2 linked regions of the Microbispora sp. ZYX-F-249 genome follow. The protein of the gene in region 2 interacts with the protein of the main gene of each other region in a pairwise test. Links are inferred from orthologs where the notes say so. Each region holds a gene or a part of one and is shown on either strand. Other genes may lie near its edges.

Evidence for each region.
Region 1: the proteins of leuS (region 2) and ligA interact in binary tests that used the Escherichia coli proteins (3 or more experiments, as listed by UniProt). The link is inferred for Microbispora sp. ZYX-F-249 from one-to-one orthologs.

Annotation. Positions count from the first base shown.
Region 1 is NZ_JBDJAW010000003.1:116,347-127,654, forward strand. Bases 4,044-7,034 are described here. They hold ligA (NAD-dependent DNA ligase LigA), read left to right. Parts: upstream 4,044-4,433; coding sequence 4,434-6,635; downstream 6,636-7,034. Other genes in these bases: AAH991_RS05020 (hypothetical protein), read left to right, coding at 4,044-4,071; AAH991_RS05030 (PhzF family phenazine biosynthesis protein), read left to right, coding at 6,775-7,034. Outside these bases: AAH991_RS05000 (DUF695 domain-containing protein), read right to left, coding at 1-640; tRNA 2-thiouridine(34) synthase MnmA, read left to right, coding at 717-1,802; AAH991_RS05010 (MBL fold metallo-hydrolase), read right to left, coding at 1,805-2,437; AAH991_RS05015 (methionine synthase), read left to right, coding at 2,457-3,461; more of AAH991_RS05020, read left to right, coding at 3,640-4,043; more of AAH991_RS05030, read left to right, coding at 7,035-7,665; AAH991_RS05035 (hypothetical protein), read right to left, coding at 7,675-8,784; AAH991_RS05045 (hypothetical protein), read right to left, coding at 9,285-9,629; AAH991_RS05050 (NUDIX hydrolase), read left to right, coding at 10,184-10,951; AAH991_RS05055 (5'-methylthioadenosine/S-adenosylhomocysteine nucleosidase family protein), read left to right, coding at 10,948-11,308. UniProt on the Escherichia coli protein: DNA ligase that catalyzes the formation of phosphodiester linkages between 5'-phosphoryl and 3'-hydroxyl groups in double-stranded DNA using NAD as a coenzyme and as the energy source for the reaction.
Region 2 is NZ_JBDJAW010000008.1:125,017-136,381, forward strand. Bases 4,715-7,762 are described here. They hold leuS (leucine--tRNA ligase), read right to left. Parts: upstream 7,446-7,762; coding sequence 4,983-7,445; downstream 4,715-4,982. Other genes in these bases: AAH991_RS12695 (S41 family peptidase), read right to left, coding at 4,715-4,901. Outside these bases: AAH991_RS12690 (cellulase family glycosylhydrolase), read right to left, coding at 1-1,548; more of AAH991_RS12695, read right to left, coding at 1,734-4,714; AAH991_RS12705 (hypothetical protein), read left to right, coding at 7,985-9,526; AAH991_RS12710 (phosphotriesterase family protein), read right to left, coding at 9,510-10,493; AAH991_RS12715 (cytochrome P450), read right to left, coding at 10,510-11,365.

The sequences.
Region 1 (11,308 bases), on a different replicon or contig from region 2:
GCTCCTCCTTGAAACCCTCCGCCACGTCGGCGACGACGGCGGGCAGGTGGATCGCGGGAAGGGCGTCGATCGGCTCGAACTCCGCGGCCACGATCTCGCCGACCCACCGGGCCACCTCGTCCTCGCCCAGCAGCCAGTCGAGCGCGAGGAAGGTCGCCTCCATGCGGGTGTCGTCGTCGACGTCCGGGAAGATCGGGTGGAAGGCGGTGACGTCGACACGGGGGGTGCCGGGCGGCACGCGCAGCGCCACCACCAGCCGGTCGAGCCCGAACTCCCGCCCGCCGACGTCGACCGTCAGGTCCGCGGCCTGCGGATTCGCCTGCCGCGACGGATAGAACTCCCACATCGCGTCCGACGGCGGCGCGGCCAGGGCCCACCGGTGGGCGAGCGGCCGCAGCTCGGGGTCGTTCGACGCGCTGACCACCAGGGCGTGCACGGCCATGCGGCCGGGAGCGATCTCCCAGACGAGGGACGGATGGAGTGCGGTGACGGCGGGGCCGATCAGCTCGGCCAGGGCCTGCGGGTCCTCCGCCTCGACGTGCGCGTCGATCTGGGGACGGGCCTGGTCCCACCAGGTCCAGAACGCCGCGATGGCCTCGGCGGGGTCGGTGGACTCGCTCTTGCGCCCGAACAGTCGCATGACCCCGCATCCTCCCAGCCCGCCCGCCCCGATGCCAACGCGGGCGCGCTCCCGCGGGGGGTAACCTCGATGTGTTATGGGTCCCACAGGAAAGCTCCGCGTCCTCGCCGCCATGTCGGGCGGGGTCGACTCCGCGGTGGCCGCCGCCCGGATCGCCGAGGCGGGGCACGACGTGACCGGCGTCCATCTGGCGCTGTCGTCCAACCCGCAGTCCTACCGCACCGGCGCGCGCGGGTGCTGCACGCTGGAGGACGCCCGCGACGCCCGCCGGGCCGCCGACGTCATCGGCATCCCCTTCTACGTGTGGGACATGGCCGAACGGTTCCACCGCGACGTGGTCGAGGACTTCGTCAGCGAGTACGCCGCCGGGCGCACGCCCAACCCCTGCCTGCGGTGCAACGAGAAGATCAAGTTCGAGGCGGTGCTCGACAAGGCGCTCGCGCTCGGCTTCGACGCCGTCGCCACCGGCCATCACGCGCGGCTGGTTGACGGTGTGCTCCGGCGCAGCGTCGACGAGGCCAAGGACCAGTCGTACGTGCTGGGGGTGCTCACCCGCGAGCAGCTCGCGCACGCGATCTTCCCGCTCGGCGACTCGACCAAGGCGCAGGTGCGCGAGGAGGCCGCGCGGCGCGGGCTGACCGTCGCCGACAAGCCCGACAGCCACGACATCTGCTTCATCGCCGACGGCGACACCCGGGCGTTCCTCGCCGAGCGCCTCGGCGCGTCGGAGGGGCCGATCGTCGACGCGCTCACCGGCCGGGTGGTCGGCAGCCACCAGGGGGCGTACGGCTTCACGGTCGGGCAGCGCAAGGGCCTGCACATCGACCGGCCGGCCGCCGACGGCAGGCCGCGCTACGTGCTGTCGATCGAGCCGGTGTCCAACACGGTCACGGTCGGGCCGCGCTCCTCCCTGGAGGTGACCTCCATCGCGGCGGAGCGGCCGGTGTGGAACGGGCCGCTGCCGGAGCCGTACGAGCCGATCACCTGCACCGTGCAGCTGCGGGCGCACGGCGAGGTGTACGGCTGCCGCGCCCAGGTGTCCGGCGGTGAGCTGCACATCCAGCTCGACCGCCCGGCGACCGGCGTCGCGGCGGGCCAGGGCGCCGTCCTGTACGACGGTGACGTCGTCATCGGCTCCGCCACGATCGCCTCGGCCGTCTGAGCTCAGGAGATCTCGACGGACTCCCCGACCGGGACGCGGCGGAAGTCGGCCTTCTGCTTGTCCGCCTCCATGCCGAGCCAGTTGTCGATCAGCTTCGAGCCGATCTCGTTCACGAGCCCGTCGTGGGTGGAGTACGCCCGCGCGGGCCGGACGTAGCGCAGGTAGAGGATGGTGTCGGCCGCCCTCAGCCACGGCGCGTTGGTCGGCACGAGCAGCGTGGGGACCTCGGCGCCCGGCGGCGTGAGGGCGTCACCGGGATAGAACACCTCGTCGTCCACGAAGAAGCCGACGTTCTGCACCGGCAGGACGTCGGGGAGGTTGTGCGCGTGCCACTCGCCGACCGCGCGCACGTGGAACCCCGCCGTGTCGAAGGCGTCCCCCTGGGTGACGACCCGCACCTTCGCCGGGACCTGGCCGAGCTGGTCGGCGACGGCCTGGCAGGTGTACACCTCCAGGTCCGGGCTCGCGTCCTTGAACAGATTCACGTCCACGTGGTCGAAGTGCTCATGCGTGATCAGCACGGCGTCCGCGCCGTCGAGAAGCCCCTCGCCGCTGAACGCGCCGGGATCGATGACGAGGGTCCGCCCGTCCTTCTCCAGCCGCCAGCAGGCGTGACCGAGTTTGGTGAGTTTCATAATCCCTAAGCTAGTGACCGTGAGCGAGTATCCGTGGATCCAGGCCACGGCCACCGGTGTGGGGTCCTATCCGGGCGAGGACCATCTGGAGGCGGTCAGGACGGCCTTCGGCGAGCTTCCCATGCCTTACCTGCCCGAGCTGCCCGCCCGGGGCGTCGGCGCCGACATGATCGGCCGTACGGCGTCACTGCTGGTCGAGCTGCCCGTGGAGGTGCAGCCGTCCGGCTGGCGGCTCAGCGATCGGCCGGGACGGGATTTCAAGCGGGCCAGGGACCACCTCACCCGCGACCTCGACGGCCTGGAGGAGGTCTCCCAGGGCTACGAGGGGCCGTTCAAGATCCAGGCGTGCGGGCCGTGGACGCTGGCCGGGGCGATCGAGCTCCGGCACGGCGACAAGGTGCTCGCCGACGCGGGAGCCGTACGCGACCTGACCGAGTCGCTGGCCGAGGGACTGGCGCAGCACGTGGCGGAGGTCCGGCGCCGCATTCCGGGAGTCGAGCTCGTCGTCCAGATCGACGAGCCGGGACTGCCCGGGGTGCTCGCGGGCACGGTGCCGACCGCGTCCGGCTTCGGGCGGCTGGCCGCCGTCGAGCCGCCGATCGCGTCCGAACGGCTGAAGACCGTGCTCTCCGCGCTCGCGCCCGCCTTCCCGGTCGTCCACTGCTGCGCGCCGGGCGTGCCGTACGACGTCATCCGTACGGCGGGGGCGCGGGGCGTGTCCGTGGACGCCGCGCTGCTGCGCCGCCGCGACGAGGACGCCATCGGGGAGACGATCGAGAAGGGGCTCGCGCTGTTCCTCGGCGTCGTGCCCGGGACCGACTCCCGGCTCGCCGACGTCGGTGTGGTGGCCAAGCCGGCGGTGGAGCTGTGGCGGCGGCTCGGCTTCGCACCGGCGAGGCTCGCCGAGCAGGTCGTGCTCACTCCCGCGTGCGGCCTGGCCGGGGCCTCTCCGGCGTACGCCAGGGCGGCGCTGGCCCGGTGCCGGGAGGCGGCCCTGGTGCTGCGCGAGGACCCCGGCGAGTGAGGCCGGTGCGGGCGCGCGGCGAGTGAGGGCGCGGGGAGTGCGAGCGTGGGGAGTGGGGGCGGGAGCGGGGCCGCGGCGAGTGATCCAAGCGGCCTCCCAGCTCATCCCCAAGTGATTCACAAGCCCTGTCACGTATCTCTTGACGTGCTGGAAGTTCAGACGTTCAGGAGAAGACCCCATGCGAAGCGCCGCGCGCCTTCTGCTCCCTCTCGCCACCGCCGCTCTGGCCGCCGGTCTCGTCGCGGCGCCCGCGTGGGCCTCGGCCTCGTCCGCGGCGGAGACCTGGAAGTGGGGACCGACGGCGTCCTCGGACACCAAGGGCTGGGCGAACGGGTCCGTCCGGTCGGGCTCGTCGGGCCTGCGCATCGTCGGCGACCTTTACGACGCGGGCGGGGCGAAGACCTGCTCGTGGGTGAAGATCAAGTGGCTGACCGACCGCGGGAAGTACCGCACGGCGACCTACCGGAACTGCTCCCAGTCCACCCCGCGGAGGTTCACGGTGAACGCCGGGTACATGCTGCTCGCCAAGGCCATGGTCTGCCGGGGCAGTGCGACCCGCGTCACCGGCAAGTGCTCTCGCTGGGAGCGGGTCTGGACCCAGGGAGGATGACCCTCGGGCCGGTCCCCTTCCCATCCACGGTGACCGGCCCGAGTACACCCGGACAAAAAGGAATGAAAGTGGGCTGCAAGCGGTCTACCGTAATTCTCGATCGCTCCATGGGGCGAGGGGCCGCGCGGTCTGGAGCGGCCCTCTCGCCGAGCGGTCCGGCGGGAGTCGCCCACGTCCTCGGCGCGGCTCCCGCCCCCGTCCTTCGCGAACTGTCGGTCGCCGGAGATACGGTTGCCCTGGGTGTCTGACGAGGGGAGACGGGCGACGTGACCGACAGGGCTGACGAGGCTGACGGGCTCGGCGGCGCCACGCCCGGGGACGCGGCGGACGGGCACGCGGAGGCCACGAGCGAGGTCGAAGGCGTGACGGGCGCCGCCGGGATCACGGGGAGTGCCGAAGGCGCGCCGGCCGAGGCACGGGAGCGGCACGCCGAGCTCACGGAGCTGCTCCAGGACGCCAACTGGCGCTACTACGTGCTCGACTCGCCCACGGTGAGCGACGCCGAGTACGACGGCTGGATGCGGGAGATCCTGGCGCTGGAGGAGGCGCATCCCGATCTGCGCACGCCCGACTCGCCCACCCAGAAGGTGGGGGCGCCGATCTCCACCGAGTTCGCCCCCGTCACCCATCTCCAGCGTATGGAGAGCCTCGACAACGCCTTCAACGACGCCGACCTCGCCGGCTGGCAGGCCAGGGCGGAGCGGCTGATCGAGGCCGACCCGGGCCCCTACCTGTGCGAGCTGAAGATCGACGGCCTGGCCGTCGCGCTCGTGTACGAGAAGGGCCGCCTGGTGCGCGGCGCGACCCGGGGCGACGGGCGCACCGGCGACGACATCACGCCCAACATCCGCACGCTCGGCGACGTGCCGCACCGGCTCACCGGGGACGGCGTCCCCGACCTGCTGGAGGTGCGCGGCGAGGTCTTCCTGCCGGTCGAGGGCTTCAAGAAGCTCAACGAGCAGCTCATGGACGCGGGCAAGCCGCCGTTCGCGAATCCGCGCAACTCCGCCGCCGGCTCGCTGCGGCAGAAGGATCCGCGGATCACCGCGCAGCGCCCGCTGCGGATGATCGTGCACGGCGTCGGCAAGTGGGAGGGCGGCGGTCCGCCGCCCGCCACCCAGTCGGCCGTCTACGAGCGGCTGCGCGACTTCGGGCTGCCGGTCAGCGACCGCTACCGGGTGGTCGAGGGCCTCGACGAGATCCGCGAGTTCGTCGCCTTCTACAACGAGCACCGCCACGACCCGGAGTACGAGATCGACGGCGTGGTGGTGAAGATCGACCGCATCCCGGTGCAGCGGCAGCTCGGCTCGACCAGCCGGGCTCCGCGCTGGGCGATCGCGTTCAAGTACCCGCCTGAGGAGGTCACCACCAAGCTCCTCGACATCCAGGTCGGCGTGGGCAGGACGGGCCGGGTCACGCCGTTCGGCGTGATGAAGCCGGTGGTGGTGGCCGGGTCCACAGTCGAGCGCGCGACGCTGCACAACGGCTCGGAGGTGGCGCGCAAGGGGGTGCTGATCGGCGACACCGTGGTGCTGCGCAAGGCGGGCGACGTCATCCCCGAGATCGTCGGGCCGGTCGTGGACCTGCGGCAGGGCGGCGAGCGGGAGTTCGTGATGCCCACGCACTGCCCCGAGTGCGGCACCCAACTGGCCTACGAGCGTGAGGGCGACGCCGACCTGCGCTGCCCGAACGCCCGATCCTGCCCCGCGCAACTGCGTGAGCGGATCTACTTCGCGGCCGGGCGCAACGCGTTCGACATCGACGGTCTGGGCTACGTCGCGGCGACCGCGCTGACCCAGCCGCTGCCGCCGCAGGAGCCGCCGGTCCGCACGGAGGCCGACCTGTTCGACCTGACCATCGAGAAGCTGCTGCCGATCAGGTCGGTGGTCCGCGACCCCGACTCCGGGCTGCCGAAGACCGATCCGGAGACCGGCGAGCCGAAGGTGGTCTCCTTCTTCGCCAACATCTCCGGGGAGCCGAGCAAGAACGCCGAGCTGATCCTCGAGCAGCTGGAGAAGAAGAAGGACCAGCCGCTGTGGCGGGTGCTCGTGGCGCTGACGATCCGGCACATCGGGCCGCCCACGGCCCGCGCGCTCGCCGCGGAGTTCCGCTCGATCGACGCCATCGCCAAGGCGTCGGAAGAGGAGCTCGCGGCCGTGGAGGGCATCGGCCCGCGGGTCGCCGCGACCATCAAGGAGTGGTTCGCGGTCGACTGGCACCGGGAGATCGTCGAGAAGTGGCGGGCCGCCGGTGTCCGGATGGCCGACGAGTCGTCCGAGGACGAGGGGCCGCGTCCGCTGGAGGGGCTGACGTTCGTCGTCACCGGGACACTGTCGGACTTCAGCCGTGACGAGGCGAGCGAGGCCATCACCGTCAGGGGCGGCAAGGTCACCGGCTCGGTCTCCAAGAAGACCAGCTTCCTGGTCGTGGGGGACAACCCCGGCTCGAAGTACGACAAGGCGGTCAAGGCCGGCGTCCCTATCCTCAACGAGGAGGGCTTCCACACCCTGTTGGGCGAGGGCCCCGACGCCGCCCGCGCCGTCGCCGTCACCCCCGAGGAGTGAGCACGCACCCGGGGAGCAAGTCGCCTCGCGCAACAGTAGAACCGATCTGACGTAGATTCGATCTCACATTGGCAGGGCGTGAGTCGGCGTCACGTGCCGGGCTCGGAACAGGGCCATCTCCTGATCCGTTTCACCGAGCATGCCGACTTCTGCCGCTGCGACCCCCGAAGTTCTGGAGTACGCCGCTTTCACCACCGATCCCGCCGGCGGCAACCTGGCTGGAGTGGTGCTCGACGCCTCCGGGCTCGGTGAGGCGGCCATGCTCGCCATCGCCGCCGAGGTGGGCCACCCGGAGACGGCCTTCCTGAACAAGACCCCGTCACGGGCCGACCGGACTTTCACCGTCCGGTACTTCAGTCCGAAGACGGAGGTGCCGTTCTGCGGGCACGCCACCGTGGCATCGGCGGTCGCGCTCGCCGAACGGATCGGCCCGGGGCGCCTGGTCTTCGAGACGCAGGCCGGAACGGTGCCGGTCGAGGTGGTGGCGGACGAAGGCGGTGTGCTGTGGGCGACCCTCACCAGCGTGGAGCCGTACGTCGAGCCGATCGGCGATCTCGACGTGGCGCAAGCGCTCGACGCCTTGAGGTGGCGGATCGACGAGCTCGACCCGGCGCTACCCCCGCGGATCGCCTACGCGGGATCGCGCCACCTGGTGCTGGCCGCCGCCACCCGCGATCGCCTCGCCGATCTCGACTACGACTTCTCGCGGCTGGCGCGGTACATGACCGATCGGGACCTCGTCACTGTGCACCTGGTGTGGCGGGAGTCGGCGGACACCTTCCAAGTGCGTGACCCGTTCCCCGTCGGCGGGATCGTGGAGGACGCGGCCACCGGGGCCGCCGCGGCCGCTTTCGGGGCGTATCTACGGGACCTCGGCGAGGTCGGTCCCGCGGCCGTGCTGCACCTGCACCAGGGCGTCGACATGGGGTGGCCAGGTCTGCTGCGGGTGGAACTGAGAGACGGGGATGCCAGGATCCGGGTCTCCGGCGCAGCGGTACCTGTTCCGGTGAGGGCCGGTCAGGTGCCATGAGCGGAGGCGTCAGCTGCTCAGCCAGGAATCGAGCCGGGTCAGCAGAGCGGGTCCGGGCCTCAGCCCGGCGGCGGTGCCACTGAACACGGCCTGGCAGGGGGCACGCCAGATCCGCATTTCGGCGACGGCCCCGGTCATGTCGGCCGCCCAGACGACGTCGAGACGGCTGACCGGCACCGCGGCCCGGGTCGGCTGTGGCATACCGCAGTCGACGCCGTTGACGACGTCGGTGGTGCCCTGGCTGTCGGTCACGCTCTCTATGGTGGCCGCGGTGTTGAGGAGTCCCCGGACGAATTCGAGATCCTCTCGCAGGACCCGGTGAGCGCGCAGCCGAAGATCGGCACCGTCGGCCCGGTAGCGGCAGACGGTGACCGCGGCGAGCGGGCCGGGCAGGAACACGTCCCCGCCGCCCCGGTTGCGAGCCATGCCGTCCTGGGGGAACTCCAGGTCCGGCCGGTTGTCCACTTCCGTCACCGCGACCTTGGCCGGGCAGGTTGGCGCCGGGATCGCGTCCGGGTCCCTCGCGATCTGATCTCGATAGAACGAGAGGAAGCGGTCGACCGGCTGCCCGTCCAGAAATCGGGTCCGGCCCGCGTGGTGCACGACTCCGCAGTTGCGGTCGAGCAGGAGCAGCGCGGGTGGCCGGTCGCGGTAGCGCACCGCGAACGACAACTGCTCGCCGTACCCGATGGCGGTGCAGACCTGGCCCATGTGCAGGTCATCGGGCGGCGTCTGGCCCCGAGCGGTCAGGAGAGCCCGTGCCGCCGCTTCCGCCTCATCTCGCGTGGGCAACGCGTTGAGCACGGCGATCATCTCGGCGACGTGGGTGCTGAGGACGCGGTCCCGTCCGGGTCGTGACGACGGCATCGGCCCGGGACCGCCCCTCGGCGGTGTGACCAGCTCGCACAGTGTCACCGAGACGGCGTCCTCGGCGGGCACCAGCGGCCCCGGCCTGTCGGCGGTTCCCCGCACGTCCATCACCGCGACGGGGCAGCCGTTCGCGTTCATGAACCGCGCGTCCAGCGTGTCGACGGGATACGAGGCGGACGCGGCGAGAAGCAACGCGGCCACGACCCCACCGGCCAGGCCGCGTCCGATCCGACCCCGCAACGAGATCACGAAACGAATCTACGCCGGTTCTGCCCGGCGGGCACCGCATCCGAGCGCCATATGCCGGTACCCGCGTGGCCTTCGAGAATCGGATCCCGCACTCGCCCGCTACTCACCCCGGCGATGAAAACCGTCCACTCGCTCGGCGCGAAGGCCAGCACCGGACCCGAGCGGTCCTTGCTGTCCCTCACGGCCACAAGTCCCGGCAGGTTCGTCGCCACTCCGAGGCGGTTGTCGTTGCGGGCAGCAGAACGCGGTGATCGGCGCCTACGTCCGCTGGCGCAACGCCCGGGCCCAGCCCAAGACGAACTTCGCCGCCAGTTCGCCCATCAGAAGCTGGACCAGTTATCAGGCCAAAGTTGCGTGACGGGCCACCAGCTCCGAGGCTGACGGTGCGTACCTGGGGGTTACGGCCCTCTCTCGCAGGGATGGCTTCGGCTGCAGGGGTTTGCGCATCGGACTCGCGGGCGTCACGGTATCCGCAGTCGATGCCACCGGATTCAATCCGATCAGGCGGAGCGCGGGAGGGGTTGCGCGAGTGCGCCAGGAGTGCCCAGCGAAGCTGCGCTGTCCTCCTCTGAGAGGCCGGTTTCCCGCAACTGCCTGCTCAGATGGCTGATCGTCTCCCGGTAAGTGGTCAGCTCCTTGGCGGAGACTCCGGGGAGTTCGAAGACGCATTCCACGGCCACGGGTACGTCAGTGGGTAGATCGAGGATGAAGTGCTTGATCGCCTCGACTTCTTCTCGGAGCTCCGCCAGAGTCTCTCCAGAGACACCCCCGGCAACGGGCGCGTCGATCGGATCCGCGCCCCAGACGATGGCTCCCGTGTCCAGGGCCCTCTCACGGATGACCATGAACCGCAGGCGATGCGTGGTCACTGAAGCCAGTCCTTCCCGAACACGTGCTCAAGGGCGTGTTCCAAGTCGTTGAGCTGCGTAGGTCGGATGGTCCGGACGGGACGACCGCACGGGCAACGACGATCTGAGTTTGGTCGTACAGCAAGACTAGACGAACGGTTCGCGTTGTCTCGGTCCAGTCGACTCGCAGTCCACAGTCCCGGGCGAGTTCATAGATCCTGTCCCGGATCTCAAGGTAGCTGCTCAACACACGGAAACCGTAACGACGATGTTGGCTCCGAGCTGGCCATATGCAAACGGATCTTTTTGCGGCCAGCGGCTCAGGCCGTACACGCCCTGACGTTTCACCGGCCTGGAGGGTGCGGGCCGCCTTCCGCGCACAGGTTTCCGCATCGCGCGGACGCAGGGGAAGTCTGCCCCGTCAATGACATCTCGCCTGCCGTACGACCCCAGCGGCAACGGCGGGGCCGCGCCGTGAGCCGCCTGACCAAGCGGGTAGTGAATGCTTCCCTGCACTTTCTGTCAGGTTGACAATAATCTAGCGTGTGCTCATGGACGACGACCGATGGGTGCCGCCGTGCGTTCTGCTCGCGGTCGACCTTGTGATCCTGACTCTGCGCGGCTCCCGCCTGCATGTGCTGCTCATCGAACGTGGTGTCGAGCCCTTTCGCGGTGCCCTGGCCCTGCCGGGAGGTTTTCTCCGTGATCAGGAGGAGGACATCGTCGCGGCGGCGCGCAGAGAGTTGTTCGAGGAGGCGGGACTCGCCGATGTGCCGCATTTGGAGGCGCTGGGGGTGTACGGCGAACCGGGCCGCGATCCTCGGGGGCGCGTGGTGTCGGTTGCTTATCTGGCGATCGCGCCGCGTCTGCCGCAACCCGTCGCTGGCACCGACGCGGCGGGCGCCTGCTGGAGGCCAGTGGAATATGCGCTGACCGCGAGTGCGGAGTTGGCGTTCGACCATAGCCGGATTCTCAAGGACGGTGTCGAACGGGCCCGCGTGAAGCTGGAGCATTCGGCACTCGCGACGGCCTTCTGCGGCGAGACGTTCACCATCTCGGAACTCCAGCAGGTCTACGAGGCGGTGTGGGGGGTCCAACTGGACCCCCGGAACTTCTACCGCAAGGTCCAGAGCGCACGAGGTTTCATCGTCGCGGCCGGTCCCATGCGGCGGACGGAGGGTGGCCGGCCCGCCCGGCTGTTCAAGGCAGGCCCGGTTCAGGCGCTCTACCCCCCGATGGTCCGTTCGGCACAAGCCGTCACTGAGGGACCGGACGGCCATAAGGCCCAAGTCACGCCCGAAGGAGGCACAGCCCCATGAACAAGAGGCGTCCCATCGTGTTCCTCACGGCGCTGGACCTTGAATACCAGGCCATCAGGGAGCACCTGACCGATGTGCGGCCGCATCGTCACCGTGCCGGTACACGTTTCGAGGTCGGCCGGCTCGCCAACGGCTGTCCGGCTGTCCTTGGGCTTGTGGGCAAGGGAAACCACCCGGCGGCGGTGCTCGCCGAGCGGGCCATCGCGGAGTTCGACCCGTTCGCCCTGCTATTCGTGGGGGTCGCCGGCGCCCTGTGGCCCCAGGTCGCTCTGGGCGACGTGGTGGTGGCGACTCACGTCTACGCCTATCACGGAGGCACCAGCGAGGATGACGGATTCAAGGCGCGTCCCCGTGTCT
Region 2 (11,365 bases):
GCCGTTGTAGGACAGGTTGGTCACCGTGACGTTGGCGCCGCTCGCGCTGAGCGTGCCGTTCCAGAGCTGGCTGATGCTCTGGCCGTTCGGGAAGGCCCACTTCACGGTCCAGCCCGAGATGGCCGAGTTGCCGGCCTTCACCGTGACGTCACCCTGGAAGCCGCCGGGGTACTGGTTGGCGACCTTGTACGTGGCGGTGCAGGTCTTGCCGCCCTGAGACGACGGCGACGCCGACGGGGACACCGGAGGCGACACCGAGGGGGACGCGGACGGAGACACGGACGGCGACACGCTCGGCGAGACCTGCGGCGAGGGCGACACCGGCGGGTTGCCGCCCACGGGCGGGATGAGGTACGGCGAGATGATGCTCTGCTTGGCCTGGTCGACCGTGGCCCAGTCGTCCTTCAGGATGCCGCCCGTGTCACCCGAGTTGGGGTTCCACGACCAGTAGGTGAAGGACATGCCGTTCACTCCGGTGCCCATGTACTTCATGAGCTCCTGGAGCCAGACCTTGTCGATGTTGTTGGCCAGCGTGGTGCCGAACTCGCCGACCATGATCGGCGCGATGTTCTGCTTGTACAGGTAGCCCCAGTACTTGTCCCAGATGGCCGGCATGTTGGCCGGGTAGTTCGGGTCGTCGAACCAGTTCTGGTGGTAGACCGACGTGGCGTACTCGTGCGGCGAGTAGACGAGCCGGTTGGCCACGTTGAGCCGTACGGGGAACTGGCCGGCCTTGGTGAGGTTGCCGCCCCACCAGCCGCAGTCCTCGTCGTTGCTGGTGTCGTTGTCCCAGACGTTGGACAGGCCGCCGCTCGGGCAGCTCACGCCCTCCACGAAGATCAGCCAGTTGGGCTGCACGGACAGGATCGCGTTGCCCGCCCGCTCGGCCGCCAGGCGCCAGTCGCGCGCCTGGTCGCCGCAGCCCCAGCAGGAGCCGGTCGCGTTCGGGTTGGTGCCGTCCGCGTGCGGCTCGTTGTGCAGGTCCGCGCCGATGACGGTGGGGTTGCCGGCGTAGTGCTGGGCCAGCGACTTCCAGTTGCTGATCCAGGTCGACTCGGGGACGCCGGAGGTGTACCACAGCGCGGTCTGGCCCGCGCTGGTCGGCCGGTGCCGGTCGAGGATGATTCGCATGCCCTTCTGGCCCGCGTAGTCCACGACCTTGTCGAGGATCTGCAGCGGCGACAGGCCGATCAGGTCGGGGTTGGAGGCGGTGTTGACGCTCGTCGCCTGCGCGCCCGGCTTGAGCGCGTCGTCGGAGAACGGCACCCGCAGGGTGTTGTAGCCCAGGTTCGCCATGAGGTCGATCTGGCTCTTCCACGGGTTGTTCGCCCATAGCCCGTGGAAGGTCTTGTTGTCGGTCTCCATGCCGAACCAGTTGATGCCGGTCAGCCGGACCGTGGCGCCGGTGCTGTCGACGATCTTGTTTCCGCTGGTGTGCAGGTAGCCGGTGCCCGTGCCGGCGGCGTTCGCCGGCGTACCGGTGACGACGAGAACGGTCGCCGCCATCGCGGCGGCGGTCGCCAGCCCGCCGATGATGCGTCTGTACAAGACGTGCCTCCCACGCGGGGCGCACGCCGACGGTGAGCCATACGGTCAGGCGCGCACCCCAGACCACCGCCGGAGCGGTGGTGGTCGCGGCATGCCCTGACCGCACGCCTACTTCTCTATGACTAGTTTGTGGCTCGGGCGTAATTTTGTCCGGTAGGTCGGCCGATCGTCAACGTCCCCGGGGGTCACCGCAGCGGCGGCACCTCCGGCGGAGTCGCCGCAGGCCGCTCCTCCAGCGCCGCCAGGGCCAGCTCCACCGCCCGCGCGAGCTGCGGATCCCGCCCGGCGACCAGGTCCTGCGGGGTCATGACGACCTCGACGTCCGGGTCGACGCCGTGGTTCTCGACGCCCCACCCCTCGCCTTCCAGCCAGAACGAGTACCGCGGCTGCGTGACGACGGTCCCGTCCACGAGCGAGTACCGCGAGTCGATGCCGATCACGCCGCCCCAGGTCCGCGTGCCCACGAGCGGCCCGATGCCGCGGTTCTTGATCCCGGCACTGACAATGTCCCCGTCCGATCCGGCGTACTCGTCGGTGACGGCCACGACGGGCCCGCGGGGCGCGTCCTCCGGGTAGCGCGCCGGCTCGTACCCCCGGGCCAGCGACCACCCGGTCACCCGCCGCTGCAGCTTCTCCAGCACCAGCTCGGACACGTGCCCGCCGCCGTTGTCACGCACGTCCACGACGAGCCCGTCGAAGCCCATCTCGGTGTGCAGGTCCCGGTGGAACTGCGCCCACCCGGCCGACATCATGTCCGGCACGTGCAGATAGCCGAGCCGCCCGCCCGACGCCTCACGCACGAACGCCCGCCGTCCGGCCACCCAGTCGTGGTAGCGCAGCTGCGTCTCGTCGGCGATGGGCGTGACGACGACCCGGCGGGTCTCGCCGCCGGAGCCGGGCTGGACGGTCAGCTCCACCGGCCGCTCCGCCGTACCGGACAGCAGTGCCAGCGGCCCGCGGACCGGGTCGACCGGGCGCCCGCCGACGGCCACGATCGCGTCGCCCTCCCGGACGGCGACGCCGGGCGCGAGCAGCGGCGAGCGGGCCTCGTGGTCGGAGGACTCCCCCGGCAGAACGCGGCTGATCCGCCACACCCCGTTCTCGTCCCGGGCCAGGTCGGCGCCGAGCAGGCCCTGGCGGCGCCGGGGATCGCGGGCGCCGCCGCTGGGCCTCGCGTAGGCGTGGGAGGTGGCCAGCTCGCCCTGCACCTCCCAGAGCAGGTCGATCAGCTCGGAGTAGGCGCCTAACCGCTCCACGAGGGGCGCGTAGCGGTCGAGCGTGCCCGGCCAGTCCACGCCGTTCATGTCCGCCCGCCAGAAGTGGTCGCGCATGAGCCGCCCGGCCTCGTCGTACGCCTGCCGCCACTCGGCGACCGGATCGACGGTCACGACCACCCGGTCCAGGTCGATGGTGACGACCTCGTCGTCCTCCCCGGTGGCACGGGTCCGCAGGCCGTTCCCGCCGGTGGCCACCAGGCGGGTGCCGTCGCCGCTGACCTCGAAGGCCCCGAACTCCCCGCCGAGCTCGCCGAGCTTGCGCTTGACCAGGTCGTAGCGTTCCAGGACCGGCTCGCCGGGGTCGGTGCCGTCGCCGAGCTGGCCACCGAGCGGATGGCGCAGCCACAGCAGGCCGTCCTTGGCGGCACGCAGGTTGGAGTAGACGGCGGCGGGCACCGGCACGGGCACGATCCGCGCCGCGAGCCCGTCGGCGTCCACCTCGGTCACCGGCGGCGGGCCGGGCTCGCCGTCGTTCTTCGCGTTCTTGGCGCGCCGGGCGTCCGGCCCGGCGTCGTCCTCCCCGTTGAAGCCGCGGCCCGCCGGCGAGGGATCGAACGGCGACGGCGTGGTGGCCTTGAGCGGCACCAGGTACGGCCGGCAACTGGCGGGGAAGGACAGGTCGAAGACGTGACTGTCGTAGACCGGGTTGAACGTGCGGTCCGACAGGAAGGCCAGATACTTGCCGTCGCCGGTGAAGGAAGGGCTGTAGTCGTTGAACCGCGGCGGCGTCACCTCGATCGCGGTGCTGCCGTCCACGCGGGCGAGCTTCAGGTGCCGGCGCCAGGGCTGGTAGGCGTGCGCCCACGCGAGCCAGGCCGAGTCCGGCGAGAAGGTCAGGTGCTGCACGTCGCCGTGGGCGGTGCGGTCCAGCTCGCGGACGTCGCCGAAGTCGAGGTCCACCACCAGGAGCCGCCCGTCGTGCGCGGCGACCGCGACGTGCTTGCCGTCCGGCGCGGCGGCCAGGTCGAGCACCCGGCCGAGCTGCCCGGCGGCCAGGGTGCGGATCTCACCGCCGGGCGTGCCGATCTCCAGCGCGTCCTCGCCGGAGGCGTCCGACACCCAGACGGCCCGGCCCGCGCCGTCGAGGGGCCGCGGCAGCCGCACCCGGACGCCGGGCTCCGCGCGCAGCACGCCGGCGGGGCCGTCGCGGTGGGTCAGCCAGTGGGCGGTGCCGCGGATCTCCACCACGCTGGCCCGTCCGGTGCGGTCCGGCGCGAAGCCGCCGACCCGGTTCGGCGCGGGCCGCCTGGCCCGGGCCGGGCGCGGCCCGCTCAGGGTGACGTCCAGCTTGTACGGCTCGGCGTCCAGGCTCTCCAGCAGCCACAGGTCGCCGGCGAGGCTGTAGACGACGCGGGAGCCGTCCGTCGCGGCGTGGCGCGCGTAGAAGCCGCGGTGCGTGGTGTGCTGCCGCAGGTCCGAGCCGTCCGGCAGGCAGGAGTAGAGATTGCCGGCACCGTCGGTGTCGGCGAGGAAGGCCAGGCGCTCGCCCACCCACATGACCGACCAGTGCTGCGCCGGGTTGCCGGCGAACAGACGGCTGAACTCGCCGTCGCCCGCGGCGTCCACCCAGATCTTGGCCGCGGTGCCGCCGCGGTAACGCTTCCACTGCGACGGCTCGCGCCACACCGCCGAGACGGTCGCCACCTTGGCGCCGCTGACCGCGGCCTCGCTGACCCTGCCGTACGGCAGGGCCGTCACCGGGCCGCCGTCCAGCGGGACCGCACAGGCCCACTGCCGGGAGCGCGAGCCCTGGCCGGCCGCGGTGACGGCCAGCACGTTCCCGTCCTCGGTCCAGCCGCGCACGCCCGTCATGGCGTTGCCCCAGTGCGTGAGCCGCTCGCCCTCCCCGCCGTCCAGATCGGCGGCGAACACCTCGGGGTCGCCCTCGCGGGTGCTCGTCCACGCGATGCGCGTGCCGTCGGAGGAGAACCGGGGATGGGAGACCGGCACCCGGTCGGCCGTGAACCGCCACGCCCTGCCGCCGCCCGTGGGTGCCAGCCAGACGTCGTCGTCCGCCACGAAGGTGAGGAGGTCGCCGTTCAGATGGGGGAATCTCAGATACGCACCATTCGCCACATGCGCACCCTATGCCGAATGGCACCGGCTCCGCCGTACCGGACGGGTTCGTTCACGGTACGACGGAGCCGGGGTCACCCGTTACGGGACGATGTTGACGAGCTTCGGCGCCCGCACGATCACCTTGCGCGGCTCGCCGTCCAGGTAGGGCCGGACCTTATCCGACGCCAGGGCCAGCGCCTGCAGGTCGGCCTCGGTGATGTCCGGGGAGACCTCCAGCCGGTCGCGGACCTTGCCCGCCACCTGGACCACGGCCGTGACCGACTCCTGGACCAGCAGCGCCGGGTCGGCCTCGGGCCAGCCGGCCGTGGCGACCGACGGCGCGTGCCCGAGCCGCTCCCAGCCCTCCTCGGCGGCGTACGGCGCGACCAGCGACAGCATGATCGCCAGGGTCTCGGCGGCCTCGCGGACGGCCGGGTCGGCCGCGCCGGGGCCGGTGTCGATCGCCCGGCGGGCGGCCGAGGTCAGCTCCATCATGCGGGCCACCGCGACGTTGAACCGGTAGCTCTCGACGAGCTTGGTCACCTCGTCGATGGTCCGGTGGGTGACCTTGCGCAGCTCGACGTCGCCGCCGGAGAAGTCGGTCCCCGGGGCGGACGCCGCACCGGCCTCGGCCATCACGCGGAACGCGCGGGCCAGGAACTTCTGCGACGCGGCCGGCGAGACGTCGGCCCAGTCGATGTCGTCCTCCGGCGGCCCGGCGAAAACCATGGTCAGCCGGACGGCGTCCACGCCGTACGCGTCGATCTGCTGGCCGAGGTCCACGCCGTTGCCCAGCGTCTTCGACATCGCCTTGCCCTGGTTGATCACCTGGCCCTGGTTGAGCAGGCGCAGGAACGGCTCGGTGAAGCCGACCAGGCCCATGTCGTGCAGCACCTTGGTGAAGAACCGCGAGTACAGCAGGTGGAGCACCGCGTGCTCGACACCGCCGACGTACTGGTCGATCGGGCCCCACTTACGGACCTTCTCGACGTCGAACGGTCCGTCCTCGAAGTGCGGGTCGCAGTAGCGCAGGAAGTACCACGACGAGTCGACGAACGTGTCCATCGTGTCGGTGTCCCGCTGTGCGGGGCCGCCGCACTTGGGACACGCGACGTTGACCCAGTCGGCGGCGCTCGCCAGCGGCGAGACGCCCTTGGGCTGGAGGTCGGCGCCGCGCAGGTCGGGCAGCGTGACCGGAAGCTGGTCGTCGGGGACCGGAACCTCGCCGCAGTCCAGACAGTGGATGATCGGGATCGGGGTGCCCCAGAACCGCTGCCGCGACAGCAGCCAGTCGCGCAGCCGGTAGTTCACCGCGGCCCTGCCGGTGCCGCGCTCCTCCAGGACCTCGATGATCTTCTGGATCGCCTCGGCCTTCGTCAGCCCGTCCAGCGGGCCCGAGTTGACCAGGGTGCCCTCGCCCGGGGTGGCGACGCCGGTCTCGCCCGGGTCGGCCAGGCCGGTGTGCACGACGACTTGCACCGGCAGGCCGAACTTCATGGCGAAATCGAGATCGCGCTGGTCGTGCGCGGGCACCGCCATGATCGCGCCGTGGCCGTAGTCGGACAGCACGTAGTCGGCCGCCCAGACCGGGATGCGCTCTCCGTTGACCGGGTTGATCGCGTACGTCCCCAGGAAGACGCCGGTCTTCTCCTTCTCGGTGGACAGCCGCTCGATGTCGGAGAGTTTGGCGACCTCGGCGCGGTAGGCGGCCAGAGCATCACGCCGATCGGGGGCGACGATCTCCTCCGCCAGGGGGGCGTCGGCGGCCACCACGAAGAACGTCGCGCCGTACAGGGTGTCGGGACGCGTGGTGTAGACGGTGACGGGCTCGTCCCGGCCCTCGATCCGGAACTGGACGTCGGCCCCGGTGGAGCGGCCGATCCAGTTGCGCTGCATGGTCAGCACGCGATCCGGCCAGCCGCCCTCCAGCTGCGCCATGTCGTCGAGCAGCCGGTCGGCGTAGTCAGTGATCTTGAAGTACCACTGCGTCAGCTCGCGGCGGACGACGTCGGCGCCGCAGCGCTCGCACTTGCCCGCCACGACCTGCTCGTTGGCGAGCACGGTCTGGTCCTGCGGGCACCAGTTGACCAGGCCGCCCTTGCGGTAGGCCAGGCCCCGCTCGTAGAAGCGGGTGAACAGCCACTGGTTCCAGTGGAAGTACTCCGGGTCGCTGGTGTGCAGGCGCCGCGACCAGTCGAAGGAGATGGCGTACCGCTTGAACGAGTTCGCCTGGGTGTCGATGTTGGCGTACGTCCACTCGGCGGGGTGCGCGTTGCGCTTGATGGCCGCGTTCTCCGCGGGCAGGCCGAAGGAATCCCACCCGATCGGGTGCAGGACGTTGTAGCCCTTCTGGAACCAGTAACGCGCGACGACGTCGCCGATCGCGAAGACCTCGCCGTGCCCCATGTGGAGGTCGCCGGAGGGGTAGGGGAACATGTCGAGCATGTACTTGCGCGGCCTGGTGTCCGCGAGGTCCTCGACCGCCGCGAAGGGGTTCAGCTCCTCCCACCGCGGCAGCCACTTGGCCTGCAGCGCCTGCGGGTCGTACACCGGCTCGTCCACTTCCACTCCTCGCCAGGCGGCTGGAATCACACAGATGAAGGCGCGCCCGGGGCGGAACCCCGTCGCACTCCCCTTACCGCTGCGGCCCGCTCCGACCCGGTTGTCCGAACCGGGAGGGGAGGGCGGTCCGCGCTCTCACACTCCCGGTATGAGGCGGCTGCCTGCGCAGCAGGGTGCGGCACGCGTGTCAAGCGTAGCGCAGACCGCAAGTGAGTCGCCGATCGCTCGTGTGCCCCTCGGGCCGGGCCTTCGCCCCGTCCGGGCGAATCTCGTCGGTCGCGGCGCGCGCTCGCTGACCTCGTCTGTCAGACTGCGATATCCGATGGTGATAGTTCCGTTGTGGGCTCTTATGTCCATTCCCTTACTGTGCTGCCGTGGCCAACTCATATCCGCCCGCGGATTTGCCGATGCAGGACCCGCCCACCGACCCCACGGGTGAGCAGTTCCGCGAGGCATTCCGCGGTTTCGCTGCGGCAGCCCCCGGCTCGCATGAGATCATGCCAGGCACCCCCAATTCGGGCATGAACTCGGGAGGTACCGTGCCCACGGACCGCAGCGAACACCAGCGGGAACCGGCGTGGCCGGAGATCCCGCCGGCGTGGCCCGAGATGCCTCCGCCCTCCTCCTTCACCCCCACCGTCCGGTCCTTCGTCGAGGGGGCGCCGCAGCAGTCCCCGGACGCCACCGCGACCATGGCGGGCTCGCTTCCCGGCACGGCCCCCCGGCAGCCCGTCCCCGCCTTCGGTGAGCCCGACGCGCCCCGGCCCGCTCCTCCCTTCGGCGGCCCGGAGTCCTTCGCCGGCCACCCGCAGCCCGGCGCGCACCCGCAAGCCAGTGGGCACCCCCAGGCCGGCACGCGCCCCCAGGCCGCCGGGCACCCGCAGCCCGCCGGGCCCGCGGCCTTCGGCGACTTCGCGGCTTTCGGCAACCCCGCGCAGCCCGGTGGCCCCGCCCCCGTGTACGGCATGCCGGGCCCCGCGCAGAGTCGCGAACAGAGCCCGGGTCAGAACCACGGTCACGGCAACGGTCCCGGCCACGAACAGGGTCAGGCGGGCCCCCACGGGGCGGCGTTCCCCGGCGGTCCGGACCGCCCGCAGCCCTCCACGCCGTTCACTCCCTCGGTCCGCTCGTTCGCCGAGTCCGCCCCGCCCGTCTCCGCCCCGCCCGTCTCCGCCCCGCCCGTCTCCGCCGCGCCTGCGCCCCCGCCGCAGCCGGAGGATCCGTACCGGCCGTTCGTGACGGCGGGACAGATCAGCGGGCCGAAGACGCCTCCCGCGCATCGGCAGCAGGAGCTGTGGAACACGGTGTTCGGGGAGAACTACCGGGCCATCGACGAGTACGAGGAGGAGGAGCCCGGCCGGCCGGTCTGGCTGTACGCGCTGGTGGCCTCGGTCGTCGCCGCGCTGGTCGGGGTTCTCGTGTGGGCCTTCGCCGCCGGGCCGCTCAGCTCCGGCGACACGGCCGAGGCGGCGACGTCCGCCAAGCCCGCGCCCGCCAAGTCCGCCGCCACGGCCAAGCCGCAGGCGCAGGTCCCGCGGCTGCCCGTCTACAAGGGCGAGGCCTCCCCCGTGAACGGCGTGGTCACCGACACCGCCGCCCGGATCACGCTGCCCAAACTCGGCGGCCCCTGGCAGGCGGACGCCGACCCCGCTCAGATCAAGGCGACGTACGGCTTCACCAGCAGGCAGTACGTGCCCGCCGGCATGACCACCAAGGGCAAGCGGGAGTTCGCCCTGGTGATGTCGGGCCGGCTGGCCCAGTCGCTCGCCGTGAAGTACACCACGCCCGACAACCTGGGCCCTGTCGTGAGCGCGGTGATGTTCCGGGCGCGGCAGACCCAGTTCCCCAAGGACAACAAGGTCACCAAGGTCGCCCAGCAGCGCCTGGCCCGCAACGGCCTCACCGGCCTGACGGCCGCCTACAAGGTGACCGCCGACGGCGCGACCACCACGGTCGTGATCGCGGCCGTGAACACCGGCGCCGACCTGCCCACGATCGTGTACATGGCCGTGCCGCAGCTCAAGGACGATCTGCTTCCCGACATCAACACGGTCTTCCGGTCGATCAAGCCGATCGGCTGAAGTAGCGGCGGGGGGTGTCCACCAGCATCTGCCGGATCTGGTGGTCACCCACCCCGCGCTCGCGCAGGGCCGGCAGCACGTCGTCGTGGATGTGGTCGTACCGCCAGTTCGGCGTCACCTGCATGACCTGGTCCCACGCCCCGCCGAAGTAGTCCATGAAGCACGCCGCGTCGTGGCTCAGCACCATGCGGTCGGCGTAGCCGCGCTCGCACAGCGCCGCGATCGTCTCCACCCGCGCGGGCGTGGGGTTGTAGAGGTCCAGGCCGAAGCGGTCCATGCCCAGGATCGCGCCGGTGTCGGCCAGGCGCATGAGGTAGTCGAGGTCGTTGGAGTCCCCGGCGTGGCCGATCACGATCGCCCGCGGGTCCACGCCCTCCGCGACGAAGAGGTCGAGCGCGGCGAGGCCGCTGCGGGCCGCGGCGTTGGTGTGCACGGTGACGGGTGCGCCGGTCCGCAGGTGAGCCTGTGCCACGGCCCGGCAGATCCGCTCGACGCCGGGGGTGAGCCCCTGCTGTTCGACCACGCACTTGAGGAACGCCGCCTTCACCCCGGTGTCGGCGATCCCCTCGGTGATGTCCCGGACGAAGTCGTCCACCATCGGCTCGGGCATGTCCATGACGAGGCCCGGCCCGCGCATCTCGTACTGGTGCGGCACGCTCTCGAACATGTACAGGCCGGTGGCCACGATGATGTTGAGTCCCGGCACCTCGGCGGCGATCCGCCGCACCCGGGGGATGTAGCGGCCCAGTCCCCAGACGGTGGGGTCGACGATCGTCGTGACCCCCTTGGCCACCAGCGACCGGAGCTTGGCGATCGCGTCGGCGACCCGGGTCTCCTCGTCCCACCACGCGCCGCGGCCGTAGTTGTCCAGATGCTCGGTCGCCAGCACGAAGACGTGCTCGTGCATCAGCGTCTCGCCGAGGTCGTCCACCTCGACGGGGCCGCGTACGGTGTTCACCGTGGCCATGCGGGCACCGCCCAGGTCAGAAGTCACAGGTCATGTGCTTGATGCCGTTGATGAAGCTGGACAGCAGGCGCTCCGGCTCGCCCGCCTCGATCTGGGGGATCCGCCGCATCAGCTCGCGGAACATCGCCGTGATCTCGCGGCGGGCCAGGTGCGCGCCGAGACAGAAGTGGGGGCCCGGGCCGCCGAAGCCGACGTGCGGGTTGGGGTCGCGCCGGATGTCGAAGCGCAGCGGGTCGTCGAACACCCGCTCGTCGCGGTTGGCGGCCCAGTAATACAGCAGGACCTTCTCGCCCTTGCGGTAGAGGTTGCCGTTCATCTCGTGGTCGCGGGTGACCTTGCGGCGCATGTAGTTGACCGGTGCGGCCAGCCGGACGATCTCCTCGATCGCGCGCGGCGCCCGGCCCTCGAAGTCCTCCAGCCACAGCCGCCGCTGCCCGGGGTTGAGGGCGAGCAGGCGCATGCCGTGCGAGATGGCGTTGCGGGTGGTCTCGTTGCCCGCCACGACGAGCAGGATGAAGAACGAGCCGAGCTCCTGGGCGGTCAGCCGCTCCCCGTCGATGTTGGCGTTGACCAGGGACGAGGTGAGGTCGTCGGTGGGCGTCTCCATTCGCAGCGCGGCCAGGTCCTGGACGAGCTGCTGCAGCTCCATCCCCGCGGTGAGCAGCGCGTGGGCGATGTCCTCGCGGTCGCTGACGTACTCGGGGTCGGTGGCGCCGAGGACGATGTTCGACCGGTCGAAGACGAACTGGTAGTCCTTCTCCGGAATGCCCATCATGTCGCAGATGATCTTCAAAGGCAGCTTCGCGGCCACCTCGGTGACGAAGTCGCAGCCCGGGCCGGTCTCCAGCAATTCGTCGACGATGCGCGTGGCG